One region of the Clostridium aromativorans genome, then DNA from elsewhere that is predicted to be linked to it. Evidence: riboswitches for the same ligand, from Rfam matches in the RefSeq annotation. Region 1 holds a riboswitch; each other region holds the start of a gene.
The links. A riboswitch is a leader RNA that binds a small molecule or an ion and turns the genes downstream of it on or off. The one in region 1 is predicted to bind thiamine pyrophosphate.
Positions count from the first base shown of each region.

Region 2: linked by a shared signal. The riboswitch ahead of LN736_RS02860 (TatD family hydrolase) and the one ahead of thiC (phosphomethylpyrimidine synthase ThiC) in region 1 are both predicted to bind thiamine pyrophosphate.
Region 3: linked by a shared signal. The riboswitch ahead of thiW (energy coupling factor transporter S component ThiW) and the one ahead of thiC (phosphomethylpyrimidine synthase ThiC) in region 1 are both predicted to bind thiamine pyrophosphate.
Region 4: linked by a shared signal. The riboswitch ahead of thiD (bifunctional hydroxymethylpyrimidine kinase/phosphomethylpyrimidine kinase) and the one ahead of thiC (phosphomethylpyrimidine synthase ThiC) in region 1 are both predicted to bind thiamine pyrophosphate.

Region 1 is NZ_JAJJPB010000015.1:74,200-82,466, reverse strand. Features, by position in the region: gene LN736_RS12075 (G1 family glutamic endopeptidase) at 111-1,100, shown strand; gene LN736_RS12070 (DUF3786 domain-containing protein) at 1,322-1,948, shown strand; TPP riboswitch at 2,002-2,101, shown strand; TPP riboswitch at 2,150-2,260, shown strand; gene thiC (phosphomethylpyrimidine synthase ThiC) at 2,342-3,655, shown strand; gene thiS (sulfur carrier protein ThiS) at 3,694-3,888, shown strand; gene LN736_RS12055 (thiazole synthase) at 3,938-4,708, shown strand; gene thiH (2-iminoacetate synthase ThiH) at 4,721-5,830, shown strand; gene LN736_RS12045 (thiamine phosphate synthase) at 5,827-6,423, shown strand; gene LN736_RS12040 (bifunctional helix-turn-helix transcriptional regulator/GNAT family N-acetyltransferase) at 6,686-7,612, opposite strand; gene LN736_RS19135 (aspartyl-phosphate phosphatase Spo0E family protein) at 7,833-7,973, opposite strand; gene LN736_RS12030 (helix-turn-helix domain-containing protein) at 8,140-8,267, shown strand, end outside.
Region 2 is NZ_JAJJPB010000002.1:31,055-39,321, forward strand. Features, by position in the region: gene LN736_RS02820 (hypothetical protein) at 1-39, shown strand, start outside; gene LN736_RS02825 (5-methyltetrahydrofolate--homocysteine methyltransferase) at 55-690, opposite strand; gene LN736_RS02830 (hypothetical protein) at 825-1,019, shown strand; gene LN736_RS02835 (MFS transporter) at 1,041-1,862, shown strand; gene LN736_RS02840 (MFS transporter) at 1,822-2,238, shown strand; gene rlmD (23S rRNA (uracil(1939)-C(5))-methyltransferase RlmD) at 2,336-3,697, opposite strand; gene LN736_RS02850 (RDD family protein) at 3,701-4,306, opposite strand; gene LN736_RS02855 (LTA synthase family protein) at 4,488-6,338, shown strand; TPP riboswitch at 6,420-6,521, shown strand; gene LN736_RS02860 (TatD family hydrolase) at 6,588-7,322, shown strand; gene LN736_RS02865 (ABC transporter permease) at 7,339-8,091, shown strand; gene LN736_RS02870 (ABC transporter substrate-binding protein) at 8,105-8,267, shown strand, end outside.
Region 3 is NZ_JAJJPB010000001.1:160,868-169,134, forward strand. Features, by position in the region: gene LN736_RS00755 (NAD-dependent malic enzyme) at 1-1,161, shown strand, start outside; gene LN736_RS00760 (FAD binding domain-containing protein) at 1,263-2,081, opposite strand; gene LN736_RS00765 ((2Fe-2S)-binding protein) at 2,075-2,542, opposite strand; gene LN736_RS00770 (xanthine dehydrogenase family protein molybdopterin-binding subunit) at 2,542-4,656, opposite strand; gene LN736_RS00775 (NTP transferase domain-containing protein) at 4,872-5,807, opposite strand; gene thiW (energy coupling factor transporter S component ThiW) at 5,901-6,383, opposite strand; TPP riboswitch at 6,519-6,618, opposite strand; gene hflX (GTPase HflX) at 6,747-8,003, opposite strand.
Region 4 is NZ_JAJJPB010000010.1:21,414-29,680, reverse strand. Features, by position in the region: tRNA gene LN736_RS09290 (tRNA-Leu) at 284-370, opposite strand; gene LN736_RS09285 (amino acid permease) at 699-2,099, shown strand; TPP riboswitch at 2,155-2,257, shown strand; gene thiD (bifunctional hydroxymethylpyrimidine kinase/phosphomethylpyrimidine kinase) at 2,390-3,190, shown strand; gene thiM (hydroxyethylthiazole kinase) at 3,230-4,039, shown strand; gene thiE (thiamine phosphate synthase) at 4,030-4,641, shown strand; gene LN736_RS09265 (amino acid ABC transporter substrate-binding protein) at 4,813-5,616, shown strand; gene LN736_RS09260 (amino acid ABC transporter permease) at 5,637-6,275, shown strand; gene LN736_RS18970 (hypothetical protein) at 6,300-6,422, opposite strand; gene pepT (peptidase T) at 6,509-7,750, opposite strand; gene addA (helicase-exonuclease AddAB subunit AddA) at 7,814-8,267, opposite strand, start outside.

The sequences.
Region 1 (8,267 bases):
GGTAATATTATTACCACGATTTTGTAATATATTAGCGAGAAACTATTGTATATCAAGTAGTTTTTATATACTCATTTTTTATAAATATAATGGAAGGGGGAAATTAATCAATGAAAAACATCTTAAAAAAACTTCAAATTTTGCTGCTGGCATTATTTGTGGTATTGGGAAGTGGAGCCGGATCTGCAATTGCAAAGGAACAATTCGGCGATACTTACAGAGGCAGCTATATTTTATCAAATTATTTTCCAAAGAGGAATATAACTCATTCAATTTATAACTACCAGCCTCAAAACACCATAAATAGGGTTAATCTTCCAGCTAGCACTGAAAAATCAGGTAATTGGGCAGGCTATATAGCTGTACCTGTTTCCCAGAACAATACTTATACAAGCGTTTCAGGAAGTTGGACAGTACCTAATATTACATCCAATCGTCAAAATGCCTCAACCGCACAATGGATAGGCTTGGGAGGAGTAAATTCTGAAGATCTCCTTCAAATGGGAACTATAGAGGAGATACAAAATGGACAACCTATAGTTGAAGTTTTTTGGGAAAAATTGCCCGATGCTGCCCAGAATATAGTTAGTATCCCAATTGGCTCAACTATCAGTGTAACTATATCCAAGGCTTCGAATTCCACATGGAATTTAACATTCACTGCAACTACGCCTAAAGGAGAAGCAGTAACAAAAACTATATCCACTACCCTTGATTCTTCCTATGAGCAGAAAATAGGCACATCCGCAGAATGGATCAGCGAAGATCCGGCTAATCAGAACAATCAGCTTCTACCTCTAGCAAACGCGGATGAGGTAAAATATCAATCGGCCAAAGTCAATGGAAATTCATTATCTGATTCCAGCAACAAAATTCACCCTGTTGCCATGATATCAAATGGTGGAAATATCGCAATTTATCCCTCTGAGATCGGAGCAGATGGTGAATCATTTACAACAACTACTAACTCCAGTTACAACAATAACATCAACAGTATTTCCAATTTCAGACATAGATCCGATAATTTATCAAAACATATTTCAAGATATCCCGGAGATTATTCTCATTACAGACAACCTGCAGCAGCTGCTGCCTATTAGTCAAAAAAGAAGCCGGATAATTTCATAATCGGCTTCCGTTTTGAAGTGTAAAGCCAAAAAATATTATGTTAAATAACACAAAAACAGCATTATCATTCACAAATATAATGCTGTTTTTATATATATTAAATAGTATATAATTAAAATATCATGTCTCCTGCTTCAAAAAATACTTGATAGAAAAGAGGTGTTTCACAATAGGAAACAAGAAAAACAACTATGTGCTGTGTTATAAGGATCTATGTAAAAAATTCAGCCGGCGTCCCCTGGAAGAAATTGTCCAAAAAAGTGGAGCAAAATATGACGCTGAAAAGAATATGTTCACCTTAAAATACTTTAACAGGGAATATTTAATTTCCTATCCGGAAGGCTCTATTACATTAAAGGATTTTAATCACAACGATCTATCTTATGAATCCGATACGATAATGGATAAAATACTGATCATGAGCTATCTCTGCAGATGCACCAAAAGTGGACTGACCAATAAATGGGTACCCTACAGGGAAATAGAAGGTGTAGGCTGCACCTATGATTTTTTTGCCGGCCATGGTATAGACAAACTTACCAAATACTTCGGAAACAGAGATGAACTATTTCTAAAGGCCGGGAAAAAACTTGATGCTAAAAAACTATGCCTGGGAGATATGTCACTTCAGTTTAACATATTTCCAAATGTGCCCGTTGTACTGGTCTTATGGCTGGCAGATGAAGAATTCGAAGCCCAGGCAAACATCTTTTTTGACTCTTCTGCCTCAAAAGAAATTCACATAGAAGATCTGGCCTCCCTGTGCTCAAAGGCGGCTGACGAATTGATTAGATGTGCAAAACAAGTGGAAAATTTTTAAAAATGTTTACATATATATGGATAAGTGCTATTATATATATGTAAAGTAAATAGAATTGTTTGTGGGGGAACCGTTTCGGTTGAGAAGGTAAAACCTGACCCTTTGAACTTGATGTAGTTAACACTACCGTAGGGAAGCAAATATTTAAAATGTGTATTCGAGGAGTGTTTTCATCAGACACTCCTTTTTTTATTTAAAAATACAATGTTACAGGGGAGCCCATGTTGATAGGCTGAGAGTAAGATACTATCTTTTACCCTTATAACCTGATTTGGATAATGCCAACGTAGGGAAATTTACGCTGTTTTAAAAAACATTCAGAGTTTTTATATCCTATGGGAAGCATTTGCTCCCTATTTTTTTATCCATAAAATCAAGAAGGAGATTGATAAAATGAATTATACAACCCAGATGGATGCTGCCAGAAAAGGAATAGTCACGGAAGAAATACGTATAGTAGCCAAAAAGGAAAATATGGATGTCAAGGATCTCATGCACCTTATGTCCAAAGGCAAAGCTGTCATTCCAGCCAATAAAAATCATAAAAATTTAAGTGCAGAAGGCGTGGGAAAAGGGCTTAAAACAAAGATAAATGTCAATCTTGGCATTTCAAAGGACTGCTGTAATATAGATCTGGAACTTGACAAAGTGAAAAAAGCAATAGACATGAAAGCTGAGGCCATTATGGATCTAAGTTGTTTTGGGAAAACAAGAGAATTTAGAAACAAGTTAGTGGCTATGTCTCCTTCTATGATAGGTACTGTACCCATATACGATGCAGTTGGTTTTTATGATAAAGAATTAAAGGATATAACTGCTGAGGAACTTTTAAGCGTTATAGAAGCCCACGCAAGAGATGGGGTTGACTTTATGACCATCCATGCCGGTATAAATCTGGAAGCAGCACAGATATTCAAGAGAAACCCGAGACTTATGAATTTTGTCTCAAGAGGAGGCAGCTTGATGTATGCTTGGATGAACTTGAATAAGAGACAAAATCCTTTCTATGAATACTTCGATAAAATTCTTGACATATGTGAAAAATACGATGTAACCATAAGTCTGGGAGATGCCTGTAGACCTGGCTGTATAGATGATTCTACAGACGCAAGCCAGATAAAGGAACTCATGACCTTAGGTGAACTGGCAAAAAAAGCCTGGAAAAGAAATGTACAGGTAATGATAGAAGGGCCCGGTCATATGGCTCTTAATGAAATAGAAACCAACATGAAGCTTGAAAGAAAGCTGTGTCATGATGCTCCATTTTATGTACTAGGTCCCATAGTAACAGATATAGCACCTGGATATGATCACATAACAAGCGCCATAGGCGGCGCTATTGCTGCAACTTATGGAGCGGATTTTCTCTGTTATGTAACTCCTGCAGAGCACCTCAGACTGCCTGATTTGCAGGATATGAAGGATGGAATTATAGCCGCCAAAATAGCTGCCCATGCTGCAGACATTGCAAAGGAAATCAAAGGTGCAAGAAATTGGGACAACAAAATGGCTGAGGCCAGAAGAGCACTTGACTGGGAAAAAATATTAGATACTGCAATAGACCCTGAAAAAGCCAGAAAATACAGAAAGAGCTCAACACCTGAAGATAAAAAAACCTGTACCATGTGTGGAAAAATGTGTGCTGTAAGAAACATGAACAAGGTAATGGAAGGAAAAAACATAAATATCCTTCGGGATAAAGACTAGAACATCGATTCCAATTGCTTTTGAAATGAGGTGTAAAAATGACCGTAAATGGAGAAGAATTGGATTTTGCCCCCGAAACGACAGTATCACAATTACTAAACAAATTAAATATAGACGAAAACACCGTTGTAATTGAAGTGGATTTAGAGTTAGTAGACAGGGAACAGTACAAATCCAAAAAATTATCAAGCACTTCCAAAGTAGAAATAATCCGTTATGTCGGAGGTGGTTAGATAATTTACATTATATACAATAAATCAAAATTAAAGGAGATTTTAATTTATGGATGAACTTATAATAGCAAATAGAAAAATAAAGAGCAGGTTCTTTATTGGGACTGGTAAATTTACATCAAATGAAATAGTGCCTGATATAATAAAAAGTTCTGAAGCACAAATTATAACCGTAGCACTGAGACGTATGGATATCCACGCTGCAGAACCAAATGACAACATATTGAATTTTATAGATAAAAGCTGCATACTCGTGGCAAATACATCCGGTGCAAGAAATGCAGAAGAAGCTATAAGGCTCGCACATTTAGCTAAAGCAACAGGATGTGGAAATTGGGTTAAAATAGAAGTTATTTCAGATAGCAAATACTTGCTTCCCGACAACTATGAAACCTTAAAGGCTACTGAAGCCCTTGTAAAAGAAGGATTTGTTGTACTTCCCTATATAAGCCCGGATCTAATGGATGCAAAGAGACTTGTAGATGCCGGTGCCTCTGCAGTAATGCCTCTGGGTGCACCTATCGGGACAAATAGAGGTCTTAAGACAAAAGAACTATTAAAAATTATAATTGACGAAATAGATATACCAGTTGTAGTGGATGCAGGTATAGGGAAGCCATCTCACGCCGCAGAAGCCATGGAGATGGGAGCCGATGCAGTACTTGCAAATACTGCCCTTGCAACAGCAGAAGACCCTGTACTCATAGCCGAAGCTTTCAAGCTTGCAATACAAGCAGGAAGGAAAGCTTTTCTTTCAAAACCCGGTGTTGAAAAAGAAGTCGCCGTAGCCTCATCTCCTCTTACAGGATTTTTAAGATAGGAAGTGTTTAAAATGACCTTTTATGATGTAGTGCAAAATTTAAAAGATTTTGATTATGAAAACTTTTTTAAAAAAGTTACAGACAGACAAATTGAAAAAATAATAGATAAAGAGGAACTGGATAAATGGGATTTTCTGGCGCTTCTCTCTCCTACTGCCGAAAAGCATATGGAAGAGATGGCTCAAAAATCTCACAGACTTTCACTTAAATACTTTGGAAGAAACGTTGTCATGTACACTCCCATGTACGTTGCCAATTACTGTTCAAATAGATGCGCTTACTGTGGATATAATTGTACAAATAAAATAAACAGAAAGGTACTCACTCTCGATGAAGTTGATACAGAAGCAAAAGCTGTACATGACATGGGGTTCAGACATGTAATAATTTTGACAGGAGAATCCAGAAAATATTCGCCTGTTTCCTATATAAGAGATTGTGTAAAAATAATGAACAAATATTTCAGTTCAATATGTCTGGAAATATACTCTCTTAAAAAGGAAGAATACAGAGAACTTGTTGAAGCCGGTGCAGATAGTCTTACTATGTACCAGGAGACCTACAACCAGGAAGTATACTCAAAGGTCCACCTTGGAGGTCCAAAGAAAAATTACAGATACAGACTTGAAACACCAGAAAGGGCCTGCGAAGCTGGTATATATTCCGTAGGTCTCGGCCCGCTTTATGGTCTCTATAACTGGAGAGAAGAAGCTTTTTTAGGTGGACTGCACGGTGCATATATACAAAAAAAATTTCCTGGAGTAGATGTGAATTTTTCAGTTCCACGGATAAGGCCTCATGCAGGTTTTTTCAAAGATCTGCATGAAATAAGTGACAAAAACATGGTACAAATACTGCTTGCACTTAAACTCTTTATTCCAAGATCAGGTACCAACATAACCACAAGAGAATCCAGGGAAATGAGGGACAATCTCATACCTCTCGGTGTCACCAAAATGTCTGCAGGCGTATCTACGGAAGTTGGAGGACATACTCAGGAGAATCCTGGTGAAATGCAATTTGACAACTCCGATAAAAGAAGCTTAACAGAGGTGAAACAGGCAATAATCAAAAAAGGATATTTTCCTGTAATGAAGGATTGGGAACCTATAGCACTATGAAACAAAAGCTATTTATAGTAACGAATAGAAAACTTGTAAAAAATAACAACATGCTTGATATAATAGAAAGTTCAGTACAAGCAGGTGCAGATGCCGTAATTCTACGTGAAAAAGATTTGGACTGTAGTAAAATAATTCAGCTTGCTAAAAAAATCAAAAAGATAACGGAACCTCAAAATGTACCTCTTATAATAAACGGCAATATGGAAGCTGCTCTAGAAGTAAATTCTGATGGATTTCACACAAATTATGCAGATTATATGAATGAACATTTTAAATTCAAGGGTATTTTAGGAGTATCTGTTCACAGCACTTTAGAGGCGGCAAATGTGCAAAAAAAGGGTGCAGATTACCTTCTGGCAGGACACATTTTCAAAACAAATTGTAAAAAGGGATTAGAACCCAGAGGAATTGCTTTTTTGGAAGATATGCTGAAAAATGTTTCAATTCCAATTATAGCAATAGGCGGTATAAATGAAAGCAACATAGATAAATTATTGAAAACTGATATTTATGGTGCTGCTGTAATGTCCCTTGTAATGTGTTCAGATGATCCATATCTTACGACACGAAATTTAAAAGAACATTTTTGAAAAATCAACAATTAAATTTTCCTCACCTACCATAATATGATGATTGGTTATCATAGAAACAGCTTAGCAATATTGAACTGCTAGGCCGTTTCTATACACAATATATGCATTATATTAAATGGATTATTTTTTAGTATAATCAGTTATGCCCAACCTATTTCCGAATGGATCTTCAAATTCTACAGCGCTGCTTTCCACAGTATTAGAATTTATACTGCTGAAAGAGATTCCAAATGCAGGCACTTTCATCGAAGGCAAATGATTATATATATAGGTCCCAACGTTCTTCTTTAATTAGATGGTCTGTCCACGTAGTATTATCAGCTGATTCAGTTAGCTTAAATCCATAATTTCCATAAAGATAACGGGCTGTTTTGAGTACATCAGCAGTCCATAAAAAAATATGCTTATAATTCTTCTCTCTACAAAAATTAATTGCCGTGTCTAAAAGCATGTGACCTAATCCATTATTTCTTTCACTTGGATCAATTAAAAACCATCTAAGCTGCGCTAAAGAAGAATCTGTTTTATCTGCAGCTATAGCTATTACGCCAACGGATTTATTACTTTCTTCTGCAATCCATATATTTTCTAAATCCGGATTATGTTTTTTATGAAATTCAATTAAATATTTCTCAACATAATCTCCAAATATATTACCAAACCCAAACTCCTTTTTATATAATTCTCTATGTTTTTCAATAATGTATTTTATATCACTTTCTCTATATGATCTAATATTGAAAGCTCTTTTACCATAAGACAGTAATTTCATAATACATTCCATTGAATTAACTAAACTTTCCTTTTCACTTTCATCTAAGTGATCTATTAGATTAGAAATTTGTTTATCAGATCTTTTTGAAAGATTTGATAGGACATTCCTACCGTTTTCTGTCAATTCAAGGAAATTCAAACGTCCATCCCCAGAACATTTTTCTTTAGTAATCAATTCATCCGATTTAAAGCGATTTAAGATCCTACTTAAGTATCCCTTATCAATATTTAGTTTATCAATCAAAATATTAGCGGTACATTCTTTAGTTTTATTAATCTCAAAAAGTATACGAGCTTCCGTTAATGAATATGCACTATCCAGTATACCTTGATTTAAAAGTCCCAAGACATTTGTATAAAATCGACTAAAAATTCTTACCTCTGATATTGTGTTTAAGTTTCTATTTTTCATAAAATCACTCCAAACTAGTTTATTTATTCTCATAAAAATAATTATAAGCAAACTAGTTGACTTAGTCAAATAGTTTTAACACTCTATCTGTATATTTTTAATATCAATTATTTATTTGCATTTCTTATCTATCATACAAACCTTTCTTAAAAGGAATTCCATTATAAAAACAGAAGTTTTTTAAGCTTATAAAGTTTTATCAATTTATCACAATAAATTCTCAACTGCTTGTACTCTTCGTAACCTGATTTATGTATTTATCTAGTTTTTGACTTGCCTCTAATATTTCACTATAATCCGCCTCTTCCTCAATTAATTTATGTAATCTCTCTCTCAAATCGTTTACTTTATCATTTATCACGTAAATTTCAACCTGCCTTTCTTATAAATAACAATTAAAGTTTAACATTTATACAAATTATTGCAAAACACTTTTAAATTATATCACAAAAATCGCTTGTTGTAGATTATAGTATGAAGACAATTTGTAACATTTTTTTTAAAATTAAATCCGAGAGGTGGTTTACATGACATTAGAAAATGCACTTGCTATAACTTTAAGAAACCGCAGAATAAAATGTGGATTATCTCAGGAGGATCTTGCACATGAATGTAATGTTGACAGAACCTATATCAGCATGATTGAACGCCAGAA
Region 2 (8,267 bases), on a different contig from region 1:
AAGAAAACCAGAAACAGGAAAAGAAATAAGTCAAAATAACTTATTTGTCTGAAATCATAAATTTTTCATAGTACAAAGATCTCTGTTAGGACATCGGGAACAATCATGATCTTTTTTACTCAGAGGTAAATTTTCATCGGCTCCGTATATATATGCCATGGAATAGCTGGAGGAAAGCATAAAGCCTTCCGTAACAGTTAAGTTTAAAAATTTTTCTGCATCCAATTTTTCAAGTATGTTTTTTTGATATTTAAGTGGTAATTCTCCATCACCGGGTGATATTCTGCAGCTAAGTCCCAAATTTAATTCCTTTGATTTGCTGTAAATATGATTGAAAAGCTGGGAACTTGTTTCAAAGAGATAGGAAGTGAACATTGCATCCATTACCATTCCCTTTTTCATGTTCCCGTAAGAAAAAAATTCATTTATTTTTTTGCTGCAGTTGTCTCCTAAACTTATTATACAATATATTATATGGCTGTAATTCTCAATAATTTTATAAAGAGAACTATTGTCATTTTTTTCTATGCTGAATACACCTACAGGTTCCGCTGTTTCATATACTGTGGGAAGGAGTAAGTTGTATAAGCTTTTTATTTCCCTTTCTTCTAATATTTCGCCATAGGATTTTAGCGCTTGAAATACCTGGGATCTATTTAATTTAAAATCAAAATTCAATGTTACTTCCATGCTAGTTCTTCCTCCGCTTATTAATGCATCTACATGCATATATATGATCATATCATATTAAATAGTATATTTTCAATATGTAATGTTGAACAAGCAGATGAATTTGGCAAATACAAGCAGCTGTTAGATGATATTTGTTCCAATATATCAAGTCTAAAAAAAATAATAACATCAAACTTATTTTAAAAGACCTTGACAGAGACATAAATATTCCTGAAGATGCAAGTTTAAGAATGAGTTATAAACAAAAAAGAGATATTGAAAAGCTTGAATTTAAAATATACTGGCCTCAGAGAAAAGAATATAAAATTGATGCAAATCAAAAATAAAATTTTAAGGGTAGGATGAGTGTGTATATTAATAATGAAAAAGATAAAAAGGTACTGGGAATTGAGCGCAACATCTTTTTTACCGGTATGACCAGCTTTTTAACGGATACAACTACGAAAATGATATATTCTATTATGCCGTTATTTTTAATGTCCATAGGTGCGTCAAAAACAGAGGTATCTCTTATTGAAGGAATTGCAGAAAGTACGGCTTCGGTTCTTAAAGCTGTATCGGGCTGGTGGAGTGATAAAATTGGCAAAAACAAACCTTTTATGATCATTGGATATGGATTTACAGCTATTTTATCCCCATTATTTTCAATAGTAACTTCACCTTTGCAGGTATTAGCTATAAGATTCAGTGAAAGGGTTGGAAAGGGTATAAGGACTGCTCCAAGAGACAGCCTTGTAGCTGCTTCATCAAGTGATAGTGAAAGAGGAAAAAATTTTGGGTTCCACAAGGCCATGGATAATAGCGGCGCAATAGTAGGGCCTTTTATTGCTTTTGCAATTTTATCAGTATTTCCTAATAATTATCGAAAGGTATTTATATTTTCAGCTCTGCCCGGGATACTTGGATTAGTTACCATAATTTTTTTTGTAAAAGAAGCTAAGAAAAGTAAAGATGATCTTCCTAAAAAAATTACCCTTAGGGACTTTTCATATAAATATTACATGTTTTTAGGTATTGTTTTTGTATTTACCTTAGGTAATTCAACTGATGCCTTGCTGCTGGTAAAGGCCAATGACATTGGTATAAAAGCCCTTATTCATACCAATTGTATACTTGATATTCAACTCGGTGTCAGTAATATTCGCTGTTCCAATGGGGATTCTCTCTGATAAATTTGGCAGGGGAAAACTTATTATCTTTGGATATGTACTTTATTCTGCAATATACTTTGGCTTTGGAAGAACAGATAATAAAATATCAGTGATTTTGTTATTTGTATTATATGGACTTTACAGTGCAGCAACAGATGGAGTACAAAAGGCACTGGTCTCAGACCTTATCGATAAAAATAAGAGGGGTACAGGATTGGGAATATATAATTCATTGGTAGGTATAACCTTACTTCCTGCAAGTCTTATAGCTGGTGTTTTATATGATAACGTCAACAATAGTGCCCCTTTTTATTTAAGTTCGGCAATAGCTCTGACTGCTGCAGTATTAATGTTTCTATTTTACAAGAAATTTAGCAAGGTGAGCCAAATATAATGAGAGTGTGAAGTTTTGGACCTGTTGACAAACTCAAATTTACACATCTAAATTATATATCCCCGAAAGAAAGAATTCAGTGGAAGATGCAGAATTTCTACGTATGTGTTCTCTGCAGCGAAACTATAGTCTCCACATGGACAGTGTGGGGAAACATATCCATGAGTTTTACCTTATCCAGTATATATCCAGATTGGATAAATATGTTTAAGTCATTTACAAGAGTTTTAGGATTACAGGACACGTAAATTATTTCAGGAGCATTGAAATCTATAATCTGTTTAATTGCTTTGGGATTGATTCCCGGCCTTGGGGGATCAAGTATTATTATGTCGGGCTTATCCTCTAAAGTTTTCATTATATGTAATACATCTCCTGCTATGAATGTACAATTCTCTATTCCATTCAATTTTATGTTTTCTTTCGCAGATTTTATTGCCTCTTCTACAAGCTCTATTCCTAGTACTTTTTTTACATGGGGAGATAATATTTGGGCTATAGTTCCCGTGCCGCAGTACAGGTCAAAAACCGTTTTTGAGGAAGTATCCTTTAAAAAATCCTTAATTATACTATACAGCTTTTCGGTGCCCTTAGAATTGGTCTGAAAAAATGATTCCGGATAAATTTTAAATTTCAATCCTAAAATTTCTTCTATTATATAATCGTTTCCACATAGTATTTTCATTGAATCTATTTTTACCACATCCGATAAATTGTCATTTATAGTGTGAAGTACACCCACCAATTTGCCATTATAATTTAAATTTCTCAATATTTCAGTTATTTCATTGAAATCAAAATCAATTTGTGAAGTAGTAACGATGTTTACGAGGATTTCCCCTGTATTTTTACCTCTTCTAATTACCACATTTCTTAAATATCCCCTGTGGCTCCGTATTCTGTAATAAGGCAGTTCCTTTTTCCTGAAATAGGTGACGATTTCATTTAAAATTACAGTAAAGTCCTCATCTACTATTTTGCATTTATCTACATTCACAATGCCGAAGGATTTCCCCCTCATATGCATTCCCAATGTGAGAGATCCTCCTTTTTGCTCATCTCCAAAAGTAAATTCCATTTTATTTCTGTAATGAAATTCCTCAGGGCTTTTTTCTATACCCAAGAATTTAAAACCTTTGATAGAAGATTCTTCAAACAGGTCTAAAACCTGCTGCTTTTTTAATTCAACCTGTATATTATAGGGAATAAACTGAAAATTGCATCCGCCGCAGAGGTTAAAGTGGGGACATAAGGGCTCTATTGCATAGTTTACATTTTCAATTATTTCCACGATTTTGGCTTCTGCATATCCATTTCTTTTTTTTGTAATCTGACCTTTTATTTTTTGACCTGGCACAGAGTTTTTTATAAATACCTTTATTCCATCCTTTTGTGCGATTCCAACTGCTGGAAATTTTAACTTTTCTATAAAAAATTCATGTTGGCTGCCCTTTTTCAATTTTTAATCTACTCCTTTTGGTACTTTGGCAAATTTTTCACCTAATGTTTTCCTGGATTTACAGCTTCTCATTATAACAGGATATAAGATAGATACTATTAGAAATAATATTATGTACATGCCTTTCATATCTGCTATATAATGTCCAAACAGGGTTCTTAAAATAAGATCAAATAAATAAAGACAGGCTAAAGAAACTACAGCCGATACAGCTGTATCTATAATGGAAAGTTTCAGATTGCAGGGTACCAGGTTGTTTTTGACTTTGAGATCTGTACTTCGGTCAGAAGTTTTTTTCTTTGACACAGGTTCGATTTCAGCACTATCTGCTTTAAAATTGTCAATTTTAGTGTCCTCTTCCTGGGGCTTCTCTGATTGCAGGCTGGATTCATCCAACTTTTTTTCAGCTTCCTGTTCTTCCAAAAGTTTTTTTTGTTTCTCTTCTTCCTCCCTTTTGAGCTGTTCCTCTTTTTCCTGTTCTTTCTTCCTTTTAATTTCTTCAAATCTTCTTTTCTCTTCCATATTTTTATTTTTAAGTTCTTCTAAAAACTGCTTTTTTGCTTCTTCATCTACTGAAAGTTTATCTTTATTTTCATCATTTTCTCCCATTAAACATATACCTCCTTCTTCTTTTTAACCTTTCTATAACAAATATATTATGCTACACTATGACATCTATGTAAATAGGTATAAAAAATCTTTTATTATTGTTCACATATTATTTTACAATTTTATTCATTAGTTCTATAATTTTAGTATTGTAATAAATTGATGATTGAGGATATTTAATATGAATAGATTGAATTCGTTTTTTCTAGATTTTTTGGATGTAGTATTTTTTATAGTATGTGTAACTTTTAAGATATTGATGTATGGAAGGCATTTAGAAACAGGGTATATAAAAATTATATCTCTTTTCATTCCGGCCATTGCCCCGGTAATAATTATAATCTCCATATCTTTGATTCTGAAAGCAAAGGCACGTTCCAGGATGCTCTATATATTCAATATTGTAATAAGTTCATTTATAGTAAGTGATATCATATATTTCAGATATTTTAAGGACATAATATCTCTTCCCGTGCTTATAAGTGGATTTCAGCTTGGAGCTGTAAAATCCAGTGTGTCAAATTTGATGAATATAAAGGACTTTTTATATTTCACTGATGTTATATTTATAATTCCCTTTGTGAACAGATATGTTAGAAAGAGAAAAAACAAATTTCCGCTGAATTATAGGATATCAATAGCTGTCGTGCTTCTCTTATTTGGTATTGGTATGGATTTTATAAGTTTTTATGGACTTTCAAAAGAGCAGCCCAGACTTTTGAGCGCAATGTATAATAAGGTTTATATAAGTAGAAAACTAGGTGTATTGAATTATCACTGTTTAGACATCTATAATTCACTTTCAGCCAATATAACCAAAATGACACCTGTTTCCAGAGAAAAAATAAATGCCATAAATACTTTTATGGATAATAATAAATCAGATAATAAAAATCTGAAAGGATATTCAAAGGAAAAAAATCTTATAATGATACAGGTAGAGGCCCTTCAGGAATTTGTAATAAATGCTTCTGTAAATGGACAGGAAATAACTCCGAATTTGAACAGATGGGTGAATAGGTCAGTGTATTTTGATAATTTTTATTATCAGGTAGCGGCAGGGGGAACTTCCGATGCGGAGTTTATGACCAACAATTCGATATATCCGGCAGCGGCTGGGGCAGTGTATTTTCTGTATTCCGGAAATAAATTCAGTGCCATGCCCGAAAATTTTAAAAATAACGGTTACAGTACAGCAGCATTTCACGGCTTTAGAGAAAATTTTTGGAACAGACAGATAATGTACAAAAAATTTGGCTTTGATAATTTCTATGGTGAAAAAAGTTATAAGAAAGATGAATCCATAGGTTTGGGACTCAGTGACAGATCTTTTTTGAACCAGTCTCTGATAAAATTGAACAATATGAAATCACCTTATTATGCTTTTTTAATAACACTGACCAGTCACTTTCCCTATGATGATGTGGATAAATATGGTGATTTTGATGTGGGAAATTTAAAAGGTACTCTTCTTGGAAATTATTTAAAAGCCATACATTATACAGATGAACAACTGGGAGTGTTTTTAAATGCTCTGGATGAAAATGGCACGCTTGAAAATTCAGTTGTAATGCTCTACGGTGATCACTATGCAATACCCAAAGATAAAGAGCAGCAGCTGTTCAAATTCCTGAATGTAAATTCAACTTCCGAAATGGATTGGGAAGGGCTTCAGAAGGTACCTCTTCTAATACATTTTCCCAACGAATCGGTGAAAGGTGTGAATCACGTATATGGAGGTGAAATGGATATATATCCTACGGTGTGTAACTTATTTGATCTGCCCGGGAAAAATATGTTTGGAAAAGATCTTTTTAACCCTAAAAATCAGAAGGTTATATTTAGAAATGGTTCCTTTATAGATAAAAATTATTATTCTTCTTCCCAGGATGATGTATACTATGATGTAAAGACCGGAAAGGAAGTGCCTGAGAATAGCAGCCTGAGGAAAGACAAAGAGGATGTGTTGAATCAGCTTGAATATTCTGATTACATATTAAAACATAATGTCATTGACAAGTTGGATAAATAAAACTGCGGATATGTACATGAAATGTTTACATTTTTATAAACAAGTGATATTATAATAATAATGTAGCAAATTTAATATTGTCTGTAGTGTCAGGGGTGCCGGTACGGCTGAGAAAAGTGAAAACTTTAACCCTTTGAACCTGATTCGGGCAGCGCCGACGTAGGGAAACCGCTTTGTAATTTGTATCCTGAAGCACTATTTGTGATAGTGCTTTTGTTTTTTGTCAAAGTTATATAGGAGATAATTGAAATGCTTGTTGATGCCCACAATCATATGGATTTTTATGGAGAAAACTTAAAGAAAGCTCTTGATATTATAAAAAAAGATGATATCAAGACACTGGGATGCTCCATGAACCTGAAAAGTTATATTTTTACGAAAAAGATAAGTGAAGAGAATGAGAATATAATACCCTGTTTTGGAATACATCCCTGGGAAGCACATAAAAATTATGGTAATCTGGATAGGTTTGATGATTGTATAAAGGAGTGTAAGGCTTTAGGGGAAATAGGTCTTGACTATTACTGGGTACCGGAGAGAGAAAAATATCCCAAAATGGACATGGTATTTGAATACTTTTTGAGTAGGGCCAGACGATATGACAAGATAACCAATATCCATACCAAGGGAGCAGAAAATAAGATACTGGAATATATAAAAAGGTATAAATTGAGAACACCGATAATTCACTGGTACAGCGGTGATATGGATGTGCTCAAGGAGCTTTTAAAATGTGGTTGCTTTTTCACCATAAGCGTTGATATAGGCTATTCCAGGATTACAGATGAAATAGTCAATATTCTCCCCCTGGACAGAATATTGACGGAAACAGATGGACCCGACTCCCTTGAGTGGGTGAATAAACGGTATGGATATCCCTGGGAAGTTGAAGGCATTGTCAGAAAAATCTCAAACATAAAGGGAATTCAGTATGAAGAGTTAAAAAATAAAATATCCAGTAATTTCAACAGATTGAAATTGTGAATTTAAGGTGTTTAGAATGAAAGAATCAGGAAATATTCAAAATAAGATGTACCCGGTGATAACCATAGCAGTAGTAGTGGCTTTATGGCAGATGGTGGTGGGTCTTCAGTATATACAACCCTATATCCTTCCCTCGCCGTCAAATATTATAAAGACCCTCGTTTTGGATTTTAGAAACATAATGGAAAATGCGGAAACAACGCTTTATGAATCTTTTGTAGGATTTTTTATATCCATAGTGCTTTCTTTTATATTGGCCATAATAATGGACAGCTTTCATACAGTTAAGAAATCACTATATCCTATTTTGCTCATATCCCAGACCATTCCAACTATAGCTATAGCACCGCTTTTTATAATATGGTTCGGATTTGGAGCACTTCCCAAGATAATAGTTGTGATAACGGTATGCTTTTTTCCCATAGTTGTAAGTCTTGTAGACGGTCTTGAAAAGATAGATGTGGATTACATAAATCTATTTCATAATATGAAGGCTTCCAAACTTCAGATATTTTACCATCTTAAACTTCCCTATGCTCTGGTCAACTTTTTTTCAGGTTTGAAGATTGCTGCAACTTACATGATAATGTCTGCAATTATAGGCGAATGGCTGGGAGGAGACAGCGGAATAGGTGTATATATGGTGAGGGCCAAGAATGCCTACCAGCTTGATAAGGTATTTGCCTCAATTCTGGTTATTGTTGTAGTGAGCATTGCGATAATCTATATCATAGACTTTATAGGTAAAAAAATAATACATTGGAAATAAGAGGGGGATAATAATGAGAAAAAGTAAATTTATATTGTTGATACTGGCTGTTTTTATAAGTGTAATTGCTATATCAGGATGTGGAACAAGCGATAAAAAGGATACATCAAATTCCCTGGATAAGACCACTGTCATACTGGACTGGACTCCAAATACAAATCACACCGGATTGTATG
Region 3 (8,267 bases), on a different contig from region 1:
GTTGATATTTCTATCGGCAAATTGGCAGTCTATACTGTAGCTGCAGGGGTAAATCCCAGGAATGTCCTTCCTGTAGTAATAGATATGGGAACCAATAATGAAAAACTTTTAAATGATCCCTTTTATCTGGGAAATAAGCACAGAAGGGTTACAGGTAAAAAATATTACGATTTCATAGATCAATTTGTAAAGATAAGTCTCGAATTATTTCCTGAAGCACTTCTTCACTGGGAGGATTTTGGCCGCGGAAATGCCAGAACTATTTTGGAAAAGTATAGAAAAAAAATCTGTACCTTTAATGATGACATTCAGGGTACTGGTGTGATGATGAATTCTGCCATAAACGCTGTAGCCAGGGCCACAAATATACCTGTTAAAGATCATAAAGTGGTGATCTTTGGTGCAGGAACTGCTGGAATAGGTGTAACTGATCAAATATTCCAGGAAAAGATACGAAATGGCCTATCTGAAGAAGAAGCTAAAAAACAATTTTACCTTGTAGATCGTCAGGGACTTCTTACTGACGATATGGATACTCTTACGGAGGGACAAAAAAAATATACGAGATCGAAAAATGAATTTAAAAATCCTTTAAAAAATCTGGCTGAAATAATAAGAGAAGTCAAACCCTCCGTACTCATCGGCACCTCTGGTGTACATGGTGCCTTTACAGAAGAAGTAATAAAAGCTATGTCTGAAATAAATGAAAGACCTGCCATTATGCCCATTTCAAACCCTACAAGACTCTGTGAAGCAGCGGCACAGGATATAATAAAATGGAGTGACGGCAGGGCACTCGTAGTTACAGGAAGTCCGTCAGATCCTGTAACCTACAAAGGAGTAACTTATATCATAGGTCAGGCTAATAATGCACTTCTCTATCCTGGATTGGGACTTGGCATAATAGTTGCAAAATCAAGAATAGTGACAGATGACATGTTGTCTGCCGCAGCGCACGGTATTGCATCCCTGCAGGATCTCTCAAAACCAGGGGCTCCTATTCTTCCTCCAGTTGATAAACTTAGAGAAGCCTCCAAGCTTGTAGCCATTGCTGTAGTAAAGGAAGCTGTAAAAGAGGGCTTAAATAGAAAACCTATATCTGATGCTAAAAAAGCAGTAGAAGATGAAATCTGGGAACCCTATTATACAAGTAATTCTTAAATTGAGATAATGTGCTAACTTTCAAATAAAACAATGTGCCTGAATTTGATCTATACAAATCCAGGCACATTTCCACTTTAGTTTAAGTCATCTAATATAAATCAGATTCCCTCGCTCTCAAGGAAATCACGAAGCAAATTCATGCAGACAGCTTTTCTGTATTCCGCAGAAACCCTGCCCCTTATAGGGACAATTGCCCTATCGTATGCTGCAAGATAATCTTCCTTAACAGACTTTGCCTCCTCAATGGTCTTTCCCACGAACATTGAATCAATATCATCCTTTCTTAATATAATATCACTGACTGCACCAAATGCAGTAATAAATCTTTTAATTATGCTCTTGTCAATATTGATCACACCGGCAAAGGAAACCCTTGAAATAGCAAGAGCATTTCTTGCCCCTACTTTTTTATAATAGTAATTGTTAAAACCTGTTTTGTCCATAAGTATTTCAACTAACAATTCATCATCTTGCAGCGAAGTCTTATTTCGTCCAAGATAAAATTGAGTAATTGGAATAACACGTTCACCTTTACTGCTCACAAGTCTCAACTTAGAATCCGTAGCAAAAAATACCAATGCGCTGTCTGCTTTTGGGGAACCATTACATATATTACCTCCAGCAGTTCCCAGATTTCGAATTGCCGGTGCAGCGATCTGGGACACTGCTTCTTTTAAAATAGCTGGTGTCAATTTACTTTCAATAATTTCTGTAAAAGTACATGCCGCTCCAATACGGATATATTTTTCATCTTCTACAATCTTTTTCATTTCAGGTACTTTATTTAAAAATAGATATTCAGCATCTTTTCTTGGTTTAACCATTAAATCAGTACCTCCAGCATAAGGCGTGACAGACTCTTTTGCACGGATTTTCAGTGCCGCTTCCAAGGATGCCGCTTGATAACAATTTACCATAACCCTTTTCCCTCCTTTGCTGCTATAGAAATTGCATTAACTATAGCATTGTAGCCGGTACATCTACAGAGATTTCCAGAAATACCTTCACGGATTTCTTCTTCTGTAGGATTTGGATTTTTGGAAAGGATACACTCAGAAGCAAGTACCATTCCAGGAATGCAAAAACCACACTGCACCGCACTTACAGAAGCATAGGCCCTGCTTATTACTTCGAAACGCTTGGTTTCACGATAACCTTCAATAGTCATGACAGAACTGCCTTCAATACTTCCCATAGCCACCATACAGGAATTGACAAGTTTGCCATCGAGAATTACAGAGCAGGCTCCGCATTCACCCTCCTTACATCCGCATTTCACGCCTGTAAGACGGAATTCATTTCGAAGTATATCCAGCAAACGCTCATTTGCTTCCGCTGTAGATGCCACTTCTTTTCCATTGAGAATAAATTTTATCATTATTTAAGCACCCCCTGTAAAACCTTCATAGTATCTTCCTGGGTAAATGGTACCTTATTTAAATTTACACCAAGAGCATTTTCCATAGCTTCGATATAAGCAGGAGCTACACCGACAAGGGGAAGTTCGCCTGCGCCTTTTGCTCCATAAGGTCCATGAGTGTATGGATTGTTGATAATCTCCGTTACCAGATTAGGCACATCCACTGCAGTGGGAATAATATAATCAGTAAAACTGTTATTACGAATTCTTCCTTTTTCATTACAATTTATCTGTTCCATAGAAGCATATCCAATACCTTGAAGGAAGCCTCCCTGCATCTGTCCTTTTATAATATTCATATCAATGGGCACACCTACGTCATAAGTCCCCCATGCACCCAATACCTTTGTGGCTGCAGTTAGAGTATCTACTTCAACCTCAACCACATTAGCAGCCCAGGAATAAGTTGGATAAGCATCTCCCTTGAATTCTTTAAGGCTGAATGGAATTACAAAATCAGGTTCTATAAAGTGTTCTTCTACAACCTGTTCTTTTCCTGATTCCCACTGTTTTTTAAGTTTTCCCGCTGCACGTCTAAGCAGTTCTCCGACTACCATAAGGGAACGGCTGGCTACTGTAGGACCTGAATCAGGTACACGATCCGTATCTGGATTTTGTATTAAAACCCTGTCATAGGAAATTCCAAGTGTATCTGCAACAATTTTACTAAAAGTAGTTTTTATGCCTTGGCCTATATCAGAATTGCTGGCCAAAATCTCTACAGTATCATCTGAGTTTTTTCTTATTTTAACAACAGCTTTGATGAGATCGCGTTCTCCACTGCCCGTAAAACCGCAGCCATGATAGAACACAGACATACCAATTCCCTTACGATATCTTCCCCTCTGATTTTTATACTTCTTGCATTTATCACGATAATCAGTGAGTTCGTCAATTTGCTTAATCATTTCAGGTAAAGGTACATGGAAGTGATACTTACCGCTGGTGGACGTTGAATCTCCCTGTTTAACAATATACTTTTCTTTCAGTTCCAGAGAATCAACACCCATTTCCCTGGCAATATGATCCATCATCATTTCTACCGCAAAGAAAGTCTGGGGAGCACCAAAGCCTCGAAATGCACTGCAGGGTATAGTATTGGTCTTAACCGCACGTCCTACAACACGCAAATTTTCTATATCGTATACACCACTTGCACAAATTACACCACGCTGCAAAACTACAGGCGACAGAGTAGTATATGCACCGCTGTTAAACAATACATCAATATCCATGCCAGTAATTTTACCATTTTTTACAGCCACTTTATAAGTGCATATTGAAGGGTGCCGCTTTGAAGTAAATTCCATATCTTCACGCCTGTCAAATATAACTTTTACCGGTCTGTTAACTTTTTTCGCTGCTACCGCTACCTGGCAGGCAAGTATGGATGGAAATGCCTCCTTACCTCCAAATCCCCCACCAGTAACATCTTGAATAATCTGTACATCCTTTTCATCATATCCAAGTGCCTTTGTAACTGCACCATGTACATAATATGGGCACTGCATGGAACCACGTACAGTCATTCTTTCCCCATGAGGATAGGCAATCATACCTTGAGTCTCCAGATAGGCTTGTTCTTGATAGCCTGTTTGAAAAGTTTCCACAAAAACACGGTCTGCTTCCTTTAATGTCCTATCTATATCTCCTTTTGCATAATTATAATTAAAAAAAACAGTATTGGATTTGCGCATGTCTAGAACAGGTATCTGCTCTTCATATACTACAACAATTTCATTTAAAATCCTTTTAACTTCATCAAGTTCGGGACCAACAACCATCAAAATTGGATCACCGATATATTCCACAGTATTCTCAGCATATACAGGCGTATCATCAAGAACTATATGAACACGGTTTTCCCCTGTCACATCATTTTTATTCACAACATAATATCCCTCAGGTAATTTAGGTACAACAACATCAGCAATGCGTGCTTTTGCTTTAGTAGAGTGAAGAAGTTTGCCATAAAGCATTCCTTCCATTACACAATCATCTACATATAAAGCACGTCCACTTATTTTATCATCGTGATCCTTTTTCTTTATAGATCTGCTTATTTTTTCCATATAATTCCTCCTATATGTTTTATTCAATTCACAACTACAAAGATACTTATTCATTTTACCTTATGTGAATACGTTTAAATTCATATAGGGTAAAATAAAAAACCCTCTTAACATTTATAATAAGTAAACATATCTGTTACATTCATTATAAAATAGAGGGTATATTTCATCAAATTCTTTGTCAAAGGAACTTGCTTTACATAAAATTCTGGATTTTAAAATAGTCTGTCAAATTCATCTTTTGCATATTGACGCACGTTTTGTTCAAAAAGCTGATATTTTTCTAAGAACTTTGCTCCTTCTTTTGTTAAAAAAGTTTTCCCGCCTCTGCTGCCACCATGTCTTCTTTCAACCACTGCATAACCTAATTCTTGTTCCAGTTGATTTAACATATTCCACGCCTTACTGTAAGATAATGCCATATGTCTGCATGCACCTCTTACAGAGTGCATCTCTTTAATCAGCAGCAAAAGTAATTTTGTCCTCGAGTTAAAAAACATGGTTTCCTTTTCAATACTTATTCTAACAAAAGGATGAAGAATGTGTTGATTGTGCTTTTTTAGAAGTTGATCTAAGTGATCAATATCATCCATATCTTGAAGGATACCTTCATCTTCTATCTCCATCAGTTGTTTTTTCACTTTAATACTCCTAATGGCTCCTCTCATTCCCATATTTCCGTTATATTTTAAAATGTCTGGAATCAATTTTGAAGATATCAAAAGAGGGTGTCCAGATTTTCCATGATAGGATGGAGAAATAACCTCCGCACCACATTCCATCATCTTCTGAATGGTCTCCGGTGTAAACATTGGAATACTTACAGGGTTAAATATCACCTGATCACATTTATCTTGCAAAAATTCCAATCCAATTTTCGCAGAATCAAACATCTGTGAATTTTCATAATTCTTGTTTTCTAAAAATATAACTCCGTAATCAGCCAAATCATGCTCAACTTCCCTGGCTTCATATCCAGTTATCACTACAATCGGTGAAATTTCAACCTGCTGAAAGGTCAAAACAATTCTTTTTACTGCAGTAATAGATCCAATTTTCAATAATGAGCATTCATCATTACCTTCAGATATCTTTCCTGCCGCTACAATTATGCCACCTGTTATTTTTTCCTTTTTTTTCTTTATAATCATATCTTTTACCCCGTCAAAATAATGCAAATTTTCCATGCTTACTTTTTTAGCTAAAATTTTGTTGCTTTACACAGCGTGGCAGGGACCATTGATTTAGTCTTGTCTTAAATTATTTGCACTACCCTTTATTGCTTCTATGGACTTTAATATAAAATATGCTATCAAACTGCCTATTGTTGTATTTATTAAAAAAGGTACTACAAAAAAGAAAGCAGCTACGTCTTTACCAAGTATAAATTTTGCAATGGGAAATGAAAGAAGTGATCCTATAATACCTGTTCCTATAATTTCTCCTGCAACTGCAAAAAGTTTTTGATTTGTTCTTTTATAAAGTATAGCTGCAAAAAAAGCTCCTATCATACTTCCTGGAAAAGCCAAAAGTGTTCCAGTGCCAGTAAAATTTCTTATAAGTGAAATACAAAAAGCTGTCAATACTGCATAAACCGGCCCTAAAGTGACTGCCGCTATCACATTTATTATATGTTGAACTGGCGTACATTTAGAAGCTCCTATAGGAAAATATATGGCACTTCCACCTAGTACCCCAATGGCCGTAAGCATGGCTGCATATACAATTTTTTTGTTTTCAAAATAATTTCCCCCTTATACTATATAATATTTAAAATATAATTTAGCTCTTGAGGGTGAAATTTTCACCTTGAAAATTTACGTAAAAATGCCTACCACTAAGGTAAGCACTAAATATAAATCAATCATAAATATTTTGCTTCCCTACGATAGTATTAACTATATCAGGTTTAAAGGGTCAGGTTTTAACCTTCTCAACCGGGAGGTCCCCCTACAAAACTAAATTAATAATATTAAATTTAACAACAGCATACTACTTAAATAGGATTTTGTAAAGTAACTATCTTCTCATCCAAACACTGTCTAATTAATTTCACTTCATTAATAGTTAAATCCATCATAAATGCCAATCTAGATTAAATAATTTTTGTATTTTTCATAATCAGATTTTTTACACTCTACAGATAAAAGTATGCCGTTATTTTCATAACTAGTTGACTTTATTCCTGCATTGTCATTAAAATAAGCTACTATATTTCCCCTATCATAAGGAATTAGAAATTTGCAGCAAATATAGCTTTCAAAAATTTTTCTACGAATTGCCCCCACTAATTTATCCATTCCCAATTTTTTCTTGGCGGAAATATATACATAGTCCTCCTTACTTTCAGGAATTTTGCCTTCCACTAAATCTATTTTGTTATAGCAGTAAATAACGGGAATATCCTCCACACCCAGTTCTCTCAATGTATCAATGGTGACATACATCTGTTTCTCATAATTGGCATTTGAGTAATCCACCACATGAATAAGCATGTCGGCTTCAGAAACTTCTTCTAGTGTTGAGCGAAATGCCTTTATTAAGTAGTGGGGCAATTTACTGATAAATCCCACTGTATCCGTCAATAAAAAGGACTTATTATCTGGCAGATCAATTCTCCTGACAGAAGTTTGCAATGTTGCAAACAGCATATCCTTTTCAAAAACCTGTTTATCATCTGACGGATTAAACAAATCCATCATGGCATTCATAACCGTAGATTTACCTGCATTAGTATATCCCACTAAAGCAATCACAGGTATATCTCTTCTTTTACGCTTTTTTCGTTGATTTTGACGTTGTGACACAAGCACTTCCAGCTCTCTATTCAGGCCACTGATTCTGTTTTCAATTTTTCTACGGTCAAGTTCCAATTTTGTTTCGCCGGAACCTCTGTTTTTAAGAGACGATCCCCCTCCTTGACGATCCATGGATTCCCCAAATCCAATCAATCGCGGGAGCATATACTGAAGTTTTGCTATCTCCACTTGAAGCTGGGCTTCTCTAGTCCTTGCTCTTTTTGCAAAAATATCAAGAATCAAAGAAGTTCTATCTATTATACCGCAATTTAAGCTTTTTTCTAAATTACGAATTTGAGAAGGTGACAACTCGTCATCAAAAATTACCACATCTGCATTTTTCTCATCAACTAATTCACATACTTCCTTAATTTTACCACTGCCTAGATAATGAGATGAATTCACTTTATTTAATTTTTGCGTCACCTCTCCAACTACTTCTATATCACATGCCTCTGCGAGGCTGAATAATTCCTGCATAAGGCTTGCAAAATCCTTATCATTATTAAGATTTGCTCCTGCTATTATAGCTTTTTTCTCCCGTTCCATATATATTCCTCCATTTTTATTGAAATAAAAAACACAGGCCTGCTACCTGCGCATTGAGTAAACGGAATATACGTAACTATTAGATATACGCAAAAGGGAGTGGATTTACGTTTTCCCTTTCTAATACATTTTTACATACATATACCATCATATATCCATATGTTTATAAGGTTTCTTAAAAATAGCCAGATCAATCCCGATTACTCTACACTTATAAGTAGAGCCTTTAATCACTATAAAATTAGTTAAATAAAGCATAAAATC
Region 4 (8,267 bases), on a different contig from region 1:
CTAATATTGTTGACTTTTTAAAGAGAGATAAACACTGCTACGCGCCTGGATGAGGTAATTCTAAGGCTTGCAGTGATTTACCTATGAGAAAATTTTTTTTTAAGAACCTTAGAATCATTATATAAACCGAATCGGTTTATATAATATTATATTCTCATGAACCGACCAGGTCAACATTATTTTAAAGAAATCACATTGATCTTTTGATCTGTTCTATTTTTTAAGAATAGAACAAAAAGAACACTTTGGAAAATTCCAAAGTGTTCTTTTTGTTCTACATCTATGGTGCCGGAGGCGGGAGTCGAACCCGCATGATATCACTATCGACGGATTTTGAGTCCGTTGCGTCTGCCAATTCCACCACTTCGGCAAGTGACAAAAGTATAATATCACAAATATCACCTGTGGTCAAGAGGCAGTATAAAAGCAAATTTATAATAATATTCATATTGTGAAACAGTATATGACTTTTATCTTACTATTTTTATATTTTTTAAATAACATTATTTAAATCTAAAATAATTGTAAATTCAATGAAAATTTTAAATACTAGTTGTTATGTAAATGAAAATATGCTATTATTTAGTTGAGAATATTCTAAATAATGTATGATAGCCATAGAAGGTGATAAATTTTTAAATTAAATAATTTTAAAGTAATTATCCTAAGGTTTATTTAACCAACTAAGGAGGAACACAATGAGTAAACAAGATGCATTAAATGAGAATCTCGAGCGTGGCTTAGAAGAACGTCATATTCAATTGATAGCCCTGGGAGGAGCAATTGGCGTAGGGCTATTTTTAGGTTCTGCTACTGCTATTCAAACAGCTGGGCCAGCAATTCTATTGGTTTACATTATAGCTGGACTAGCTATGTTTGTCATAATGAGAGCTCTAGGTGAGTTGGCGACTTCCTATCCTGTTTCCGGATCCTTTAGCGCCTATGCCAATGAATTCATAAGTCCATTGGCAGGATATATGACTGGATGGACTTATTGGTTTATGTGGGTGGTAACCTGTATGGCTGAAATTACAGCTGTAGGCGTATACGTTAAATTCTGGATTCCAACTATGCCTCAGTGGATACCTGCACTGGCAGCACTTATTATAATGACATGCGTAAATCTAATTGCAGTAAAAGCCTACGGTGAATTTGAATTCTGGTTTGCAATTATCAAAGTAGTTACAATTATTGCAATAATAGTACTAGGGTTGCTCATGATTATATTTGGTTTCGGTAATGGTGGAAAACCTATCGGAATTTCAAATCTATGGACACATGGAGGATTTTTCCCTAAAGGTGGATGGGGACCTATGCTTGCAGTAACAATGGTTATGTTTGCTTATCTGGGCACAGAGCTCATAGGCGTTACAGCAGGTGAAGCAAAGAATCCTGAGAAAACGATACCGTCAGCTATCAACAAAGTACTTTGGAGAATACTTATATTTTATGTAGGTGCACTTTTTGTAATAATGTCACTCTATCCATGGAATACCCTTGGTACAACTGGAAGTCCTTTCGTCTTAACATTTAGCAAATTGGGTGTATCTGCAGCAGCAGGTATTATAAACTTTGTAGTATTGACTGCAGCTTTATCTTCCTGTAACAGCGGCATTTTCAGTACTGGACGTATGCTGTACAATCTTTCCCTGCAGGGAACAGCACCAAAAAAGTTTAGTAAGCTTGGTAAAACCCATGTTCCAGCTACTGGCATTTTGATTTCTGCATTTTTTATGTTAATTGGAGTTGTTCTTAATTTTCTGGTACCTGGAAAGGTATTTACTTACATTACAAGTGTAGCTACACTTGGTGCAATTTGGACTTGGGGCATTATACTGATAGCACAGATGAAGTTTAGAAAAAGACTTACTCCGGAAGAAATAAAAAAGTTGCATTTTCCAATGTTTGGATATCCTTATCTTAACTGGATTGTACTGGCATTTTTAGCTTTCGTCATCGTAATGCTAGCTTTTAGCCCAGATACTAGGATTGCTCTTATTGTAGGATGTTTCTGGTTCTTACTTATACTAGCTTTCTATTTTATACTTGGCTTAAATAAAAAGACCTCTAATCCTACAAAATCTGAACCAGAAGAATAAAATTTAAAATTGATTTACAAATTTTTATCAAGGTAGTATAATGAGTTTAAAATAAAATAGGCTGTGGGGGTGCTTTATATAGCTGAGAAGAGATATTCTCTAACCCTTTGAACCTGATCCAGATAAAACTGGCGTAGGGAAGCAATTTCACATGACTTTTGATTTTTATTAGGTGTATGCTTTTCCGCATACACCTTTTATATTTATACGGTGTCTATCACTGCCAGCACTCCTAGCTTCTTTAGAACCTTGGAGTTGCTTAAACAAATACAAAATTAGAGGTGTTTTTAATGAAAAAAGTATTGACAATTGCAGGTTCTGACAGCTCAGGTGGTGCGGGAATACAAGCTGATTTAAAAACCATGAGTGCACTTGGCGTGTATGGAATGAGTGTAATCACTGCCGTTACAGCCCAAAATACTATAGGTGTACAAGATGTACTGGACGTAACTCCTGAAATTGTGGAGGCTCAAATAAGATCCATATTTGACGATATCGAAGTAGATGCAGTAAAAATCGGAATGGTTTCAAATAGTAAAACCATATCTGTAATAAAAAAGCTCTTAATAGAATATAGGGCCAAAAATATAGTACTCGATCCGGTAATGATATCAAAAAGCGGATATTCTCTCTTAAAACCTGAAGCAGAAACAGCAATAAAAACTATGGTAAATGTTGCAGATGTAATAACTCCAAATATTCCAGAGGCAGAAGTTCTCAGCGGACTAAAAATTAAAAATGAAAAAGATATGGAAAGTGCAGCTTTTAAAATAAAAGAACTGGGTGCAAGGAGCATACTCGTAAAGGGAGGCCATAGATGCAATGATGCCAATGATATTTTGCTTCACGATAATAAGGTATTATCCCTTAAAGGTCATAGAATAAACACTAAAAACACTCATGGAACAGGATGTACTTTATCTTCCGCTATAGCTTCCTATTTAGCCAAAGGACACAATATTGAAAAGGCAGTAAACCTATCAAAGCAATATATAACTAAGGCAATAGAAAATTCATTTCCCATTGGTCATGGAGTTGGCCCTGTTGGACATTTTATAGAAGTTTATAAAAAAGCCGGTATAACTTTTTAATAGAAGAAATTATTTTTAAACTTAAAGGGGGTTAAAAAATTGAACAATATAAATCTAGACAAAGTAACAAAAATATTATCAGAGGTTAGAAATAAAATACCTCTTGTCCACTGTATTACCAACTATGTTACCATAAATGACTGTGCAAATATTCTCCTATCTTATGGTGCCTCCCCTGCTATGTGTGAGGCCTATGATGAGGTTTTTGATTTTGTCAAATTATCATCTGCCCTGTACATAAATTTAGGAACTCTTAATAAAGAGCAGGAACAAGCCGCAGTTTTAGCCAGCACTTCTGCAAAAATCCATGATATCCCCGTAGTATTAGATCCTGTAGCCTGTGCCGCCGTGCCAAAAAAAATTCAAGTTATAAACAGAATACTCCAGGTTGGAAAAATTGATGTCATAAAGGGAAACATAGGAGAGATTAAATTTTTGGCAGGACAATCCTCCAATGTAAAAGGTGTAGATTCCTTTGATACTGGAGAAGGTGCCTTAGAATGCTGCATAGCTTTATCTCAAAAATACAAGTGCACAGTTGCTGCCACCGGTAAAAAGGATTTCATAACAGATGGTAAAAGAAGTGCTGTAATTGAAAACGGCACAGAAATGTTTACTAAAGTTACTGGATCCGGTTGTATGCTGGGTGCCCTTTGCGGAGCTGCCTGTGGAGCATCTGAAGATAAATTCACAGCTACTGTAAATGCCATACTCTCAATGAATATAGCTGGAGAAGAAGCCTTTAAAGCAGCAAATACACCTGGAAGCTTTAGAGTTAAGCTCATAGACTGCATATATCAGTTAAGTGAAGAAAAATTAAAAGAAGGTGCCAAAATAGTATGGAAATAGATTATAGTCTATATTTGGTTACAGACAGAAGTTTTTTAAAAAATATTGATCTATCCAAAGCTGTAGAAGATGCAATTTCAGGCGGCGTCACTTTGGTTCAGCTAAGAGAAAAAAACATTTCCACAAGGGAATTTTACAAATTAGCACTGAAGATTAAGGAAGTTACTGATTATTACAAAGTTCCTTTCATAATAAATGACAGACTGGATATAGCTCAAGCTGTAGATGCAGATGGTGTACATCTTGGTCAAAGCGACATGCCCTTAGTCGCAGCCAGAAAGATATTGGGCAGAGATAAAATAATAGGAATATCTGCAGGTACTGTGGAAGAAGCTGTAGATGCACAAAAAAATAGTGCAGATTACATTGGAATAGGAACTATATTTTTCACTGGAACTAAAAAGGATATAGATACGCCAATAGGTATAGAAGGTCTACGTAAAATATACAATAGTATAAGCATACCTGCTGTTGCCATAGGTGGAATTAATGAGCAGAATTTCAAAGATGTATTATCTACTGGAGTGGATGGCATCTCCGTAATTTCTGCTATCTTAGGAAAGAATGATATAAAGGCTGCTGCAAAAGCTCTACTTAAATAGTATTTATTAAAAGTTATCAAATGCTGATTGAATTGTAGTCAAACTACAATTCAATCAGCATTTTTTCACACTTAACAGCTCTATATACTTTTAATTTATCAGTTTACAAATTTACCACGGTAAATTATAATATTTATTGTAATTGATTTATATAAAAGGGAGGCAATTAAAATGAAAAAAAAATTAAGTATTTTAGCAATCATGGTATTTATTGTGACATCAATATTTTCAGGATGTGGACAATCTCAAAAAACAGATACATCCTGGGATGACATAAAATCAAAGGGTAAATTTGTAGTTGGCCTAGACGACAGTTTCCCCCCAATGGGATTTAGGGATTCAAAAGGTCAAATCGTAGGGTTTGACATAGACATGGCCAAAGCCGCTGCAAAGAAAATGGGGGTAAATGTAGTCTTTAAGCCTGTAGAATGGGATGGTATTATTCTCAGTCTAAACAACAAGGACATAGATGTTATATGGAACGGTCTAACCATAACAGAAGACAGGAAAAAGCAGATATCTTTTTCAAAAGTATATCTTCAAAACAAACAGATAATTGTAGTGAGAAACAACTCAAATATAAAGACTAAGAAAGATTTATCAGGTAAAACCGTAGGACTTCAACTTGGGAGCAGCAGTGAAACTGCATTGAAGTCGGATACCGCCACTTCAAAATCCTTAAAAGAAGTGAGAAAATATTCAAATAATACAGAAGCTCTACTGGATTTAAACCAGGGACGTATTGATGCTGTTGTGGTAGATGAGGTTGTCGGGAGATATTATTTACAGAAAAAACCCGGATTATATAAAATACTTGATGACAATTTTGGGAAAGAAGATTATGGTGTTGGTATTAGAAAAAGCGATGCAGCTTTTAAAGATAAGTTAAATGAAGCACTGGATTCTATGAAGAAAGATGGAACTGCAGATAAGATATCCCAAAAGTGGTTCAGTAAAGATATAATAGCAAAATAAAAAGTTAGGATGTGATTTAATTGGATAATCTTATGGACATTACAGGATTTATATTAAAGGGAAGTCTAATAACTGGAGAATTATTTCTTATAACTGCTGTATTTTCCATACCTTTAGGATGTATAGTAGCAATAGGTAAAATATCTAAAATTAAGCCACTAAAAACTATATTAAGTTTGTACACCTGGGCTTTTAGAGGAACTCCTCTACTTTTACAGCTATTTTTTGCCTATTTTGGTCTTCCTGTAATTGGCATAAGACTATCTCCTCTAGCTGCTGCCGGACTTGCTTTTACTATAAATTATGCTGCATACTTAGCAGAGATATTCAGAGCTGGTATTGAATCCATAGACAAGGGTCAGTATGAAGCTTCCAGGGTCTTGGGAATGAGTTATTACCAAACTATGACAAAGATAATAATTCCACAGGCTACCAGAAATGTACTTCCTCCTGTTTGCAATGAAAGTATAAATCTAATAAAAGATTCTGCATTAGTTGCAACTATTGGAGTTGGGGATCTTTTAAGAGCAGCAAAGGAAGTAGTGACCCGTGATTTTACCATTACTCCCTTTATAATAGCTGCTGTAATATATCTAGTTATAACTTCAGTTTTGGTAATTGCCTTCAGGCACCTGGAAAAAAAATATTCAATCGATTAATTAATTGTAATGAGAATCACACCTTTATCTACTACTAACATGGTGTGGTTTATCTTTTTTTTCATGTTCATCCTCATTTTCCAGGCACTCCCTTAAGCACTCTTCTATTATATCAGTTGTTACTTTAAATTCATTATTTTCCTTCATCCATACCCCTTCCATTGAAAATACTGATTCATCAAAACAAAAATCCAGTTTTTTTATATCTTATATTGAATATAATATTATAAATTCTAAAAAGAGTTACTATAATTTTTTTCAGTTATCTGGGCTATTTTAATTATAATCTGTACTACTTTTTCCATGGAAAAAGCCGGTATATATTCAAATTTGCCGTGGAAATTATGTCCTCCTGTACATATATTAGGGGTTGGAAGTCCCATGAAAGAAAGTCTTGCTCCATCGGTACCCCCTCTAATTGGTACAACTTTAGGTTCTACATCAACTTCCTTCATGGCCTTAAAAGCTATGTCAACTATATATTTCACAGGCTCAATTTTTTCTTTCATATTCTTATACTGTTCTTCTATTTTAACATCTATAACCTCTCTGCCATATTCTTCGTTTATTTTTTTTACACATCTTTCTATAAAATTTTTTCTGCCATTAAATTTATTCTGATCAAAATCTCTTATAATATAATTAAGTTTAGTTTCATCTACATTTCCTTTCATTGAAACTAGATGATAAAATCCATCATATCCTTCCGTAGATGCCGGAATTTCATCTTTAGGAAGCATATTTATAAATTCACTAGCTATGAGCATTGAATTTATCATTTTCCCTTTTGCTTCACCAGGGTGTACATTTCTTCCAGAAACTGTTATCTTTGCAGAAGCTGCATTAAAATTCTCAAATTCCAGTTCTCCAAGGGCTCCACCGTCCACTGTATATGCAAATTTAGCATTGAATTTTTTTACATCAAAATGATCTGGTCCTCTCCCTATCTCTTCATCTGGTGTAAATCCTACTCTTATATCTCCATGTTTTATTTCTGGATGTTCCGCTAAATACTCCATTGCAGCCATTATCTCTGCAATACCAGCTTTGTCATCTGCACCTAATAAAGTTGTTCCATCCGTAGTTATAATTTTCTTACCCTTATAATTCTTTATCTCCGGAAAATCTTCGGTACTTAAAATTATATTCTCCTTTTTATTTAAAATTATATTCTCGCCATTATAATTTTCTAATATATGGGGATTTACATTTCTTCCTGAAGTTTCAGGACTGGTATCCATATGGGATATAAAACCGATTGTTGGAACTTTTTTATTTGTGTTGCCAGGTAACGTAGCCATAACATAACCTTTTTCATCCAGGGATATATTCTTCATATTGAGCCTTGACAATTCTTCTGAAAGCTGCTCTGCCAACTTCAACTGCTTTAAAGTACTCGGCACAGTGCTGGATTCCTCATCAGAGCTAGTATCAAACTTTACATATCTCAATAATTTATCTACGGCATTTTCCATACAAATTCCTCCAATAAAATAAAATATCTGAACATAAAAAGTACTTTATAATTATATTATTATTTAAATTTCTAATATATTATCGTTATAAAATAGATATAAATATTTATTTTTAACCTTTTTACCCGTAAGTTTTTCCAATGCCCGTGCATAATAATAAATTTGAATTTTATATTTCTCTCTCATATTCTCTAAGCTTTCTACATAATCTGTCTTGTAATCCAAGAGCACTAATTCATCTTTCTCCTGAAAATAGCAATCTATTACGCCCTGTACCAGCACTTTCTCATTATCATAAATTTTTGAAGGCAGTTCTTTATATATTTCACTGCTGCCTACTTCCATGTAAAAGGGAACTTCTCTATACAAATTTTCTGCTCTTTTCATTCTTTCACCAATAGAAGAATTAAAAAATTTTAATATTTTTTGTATTGATATGGATTTTGCCTCTTCTTCAGTTATAAATTCTTCCAGCACCAATTTGCGTATCTGCTCTTCTATTTCCGAATAGGAATTG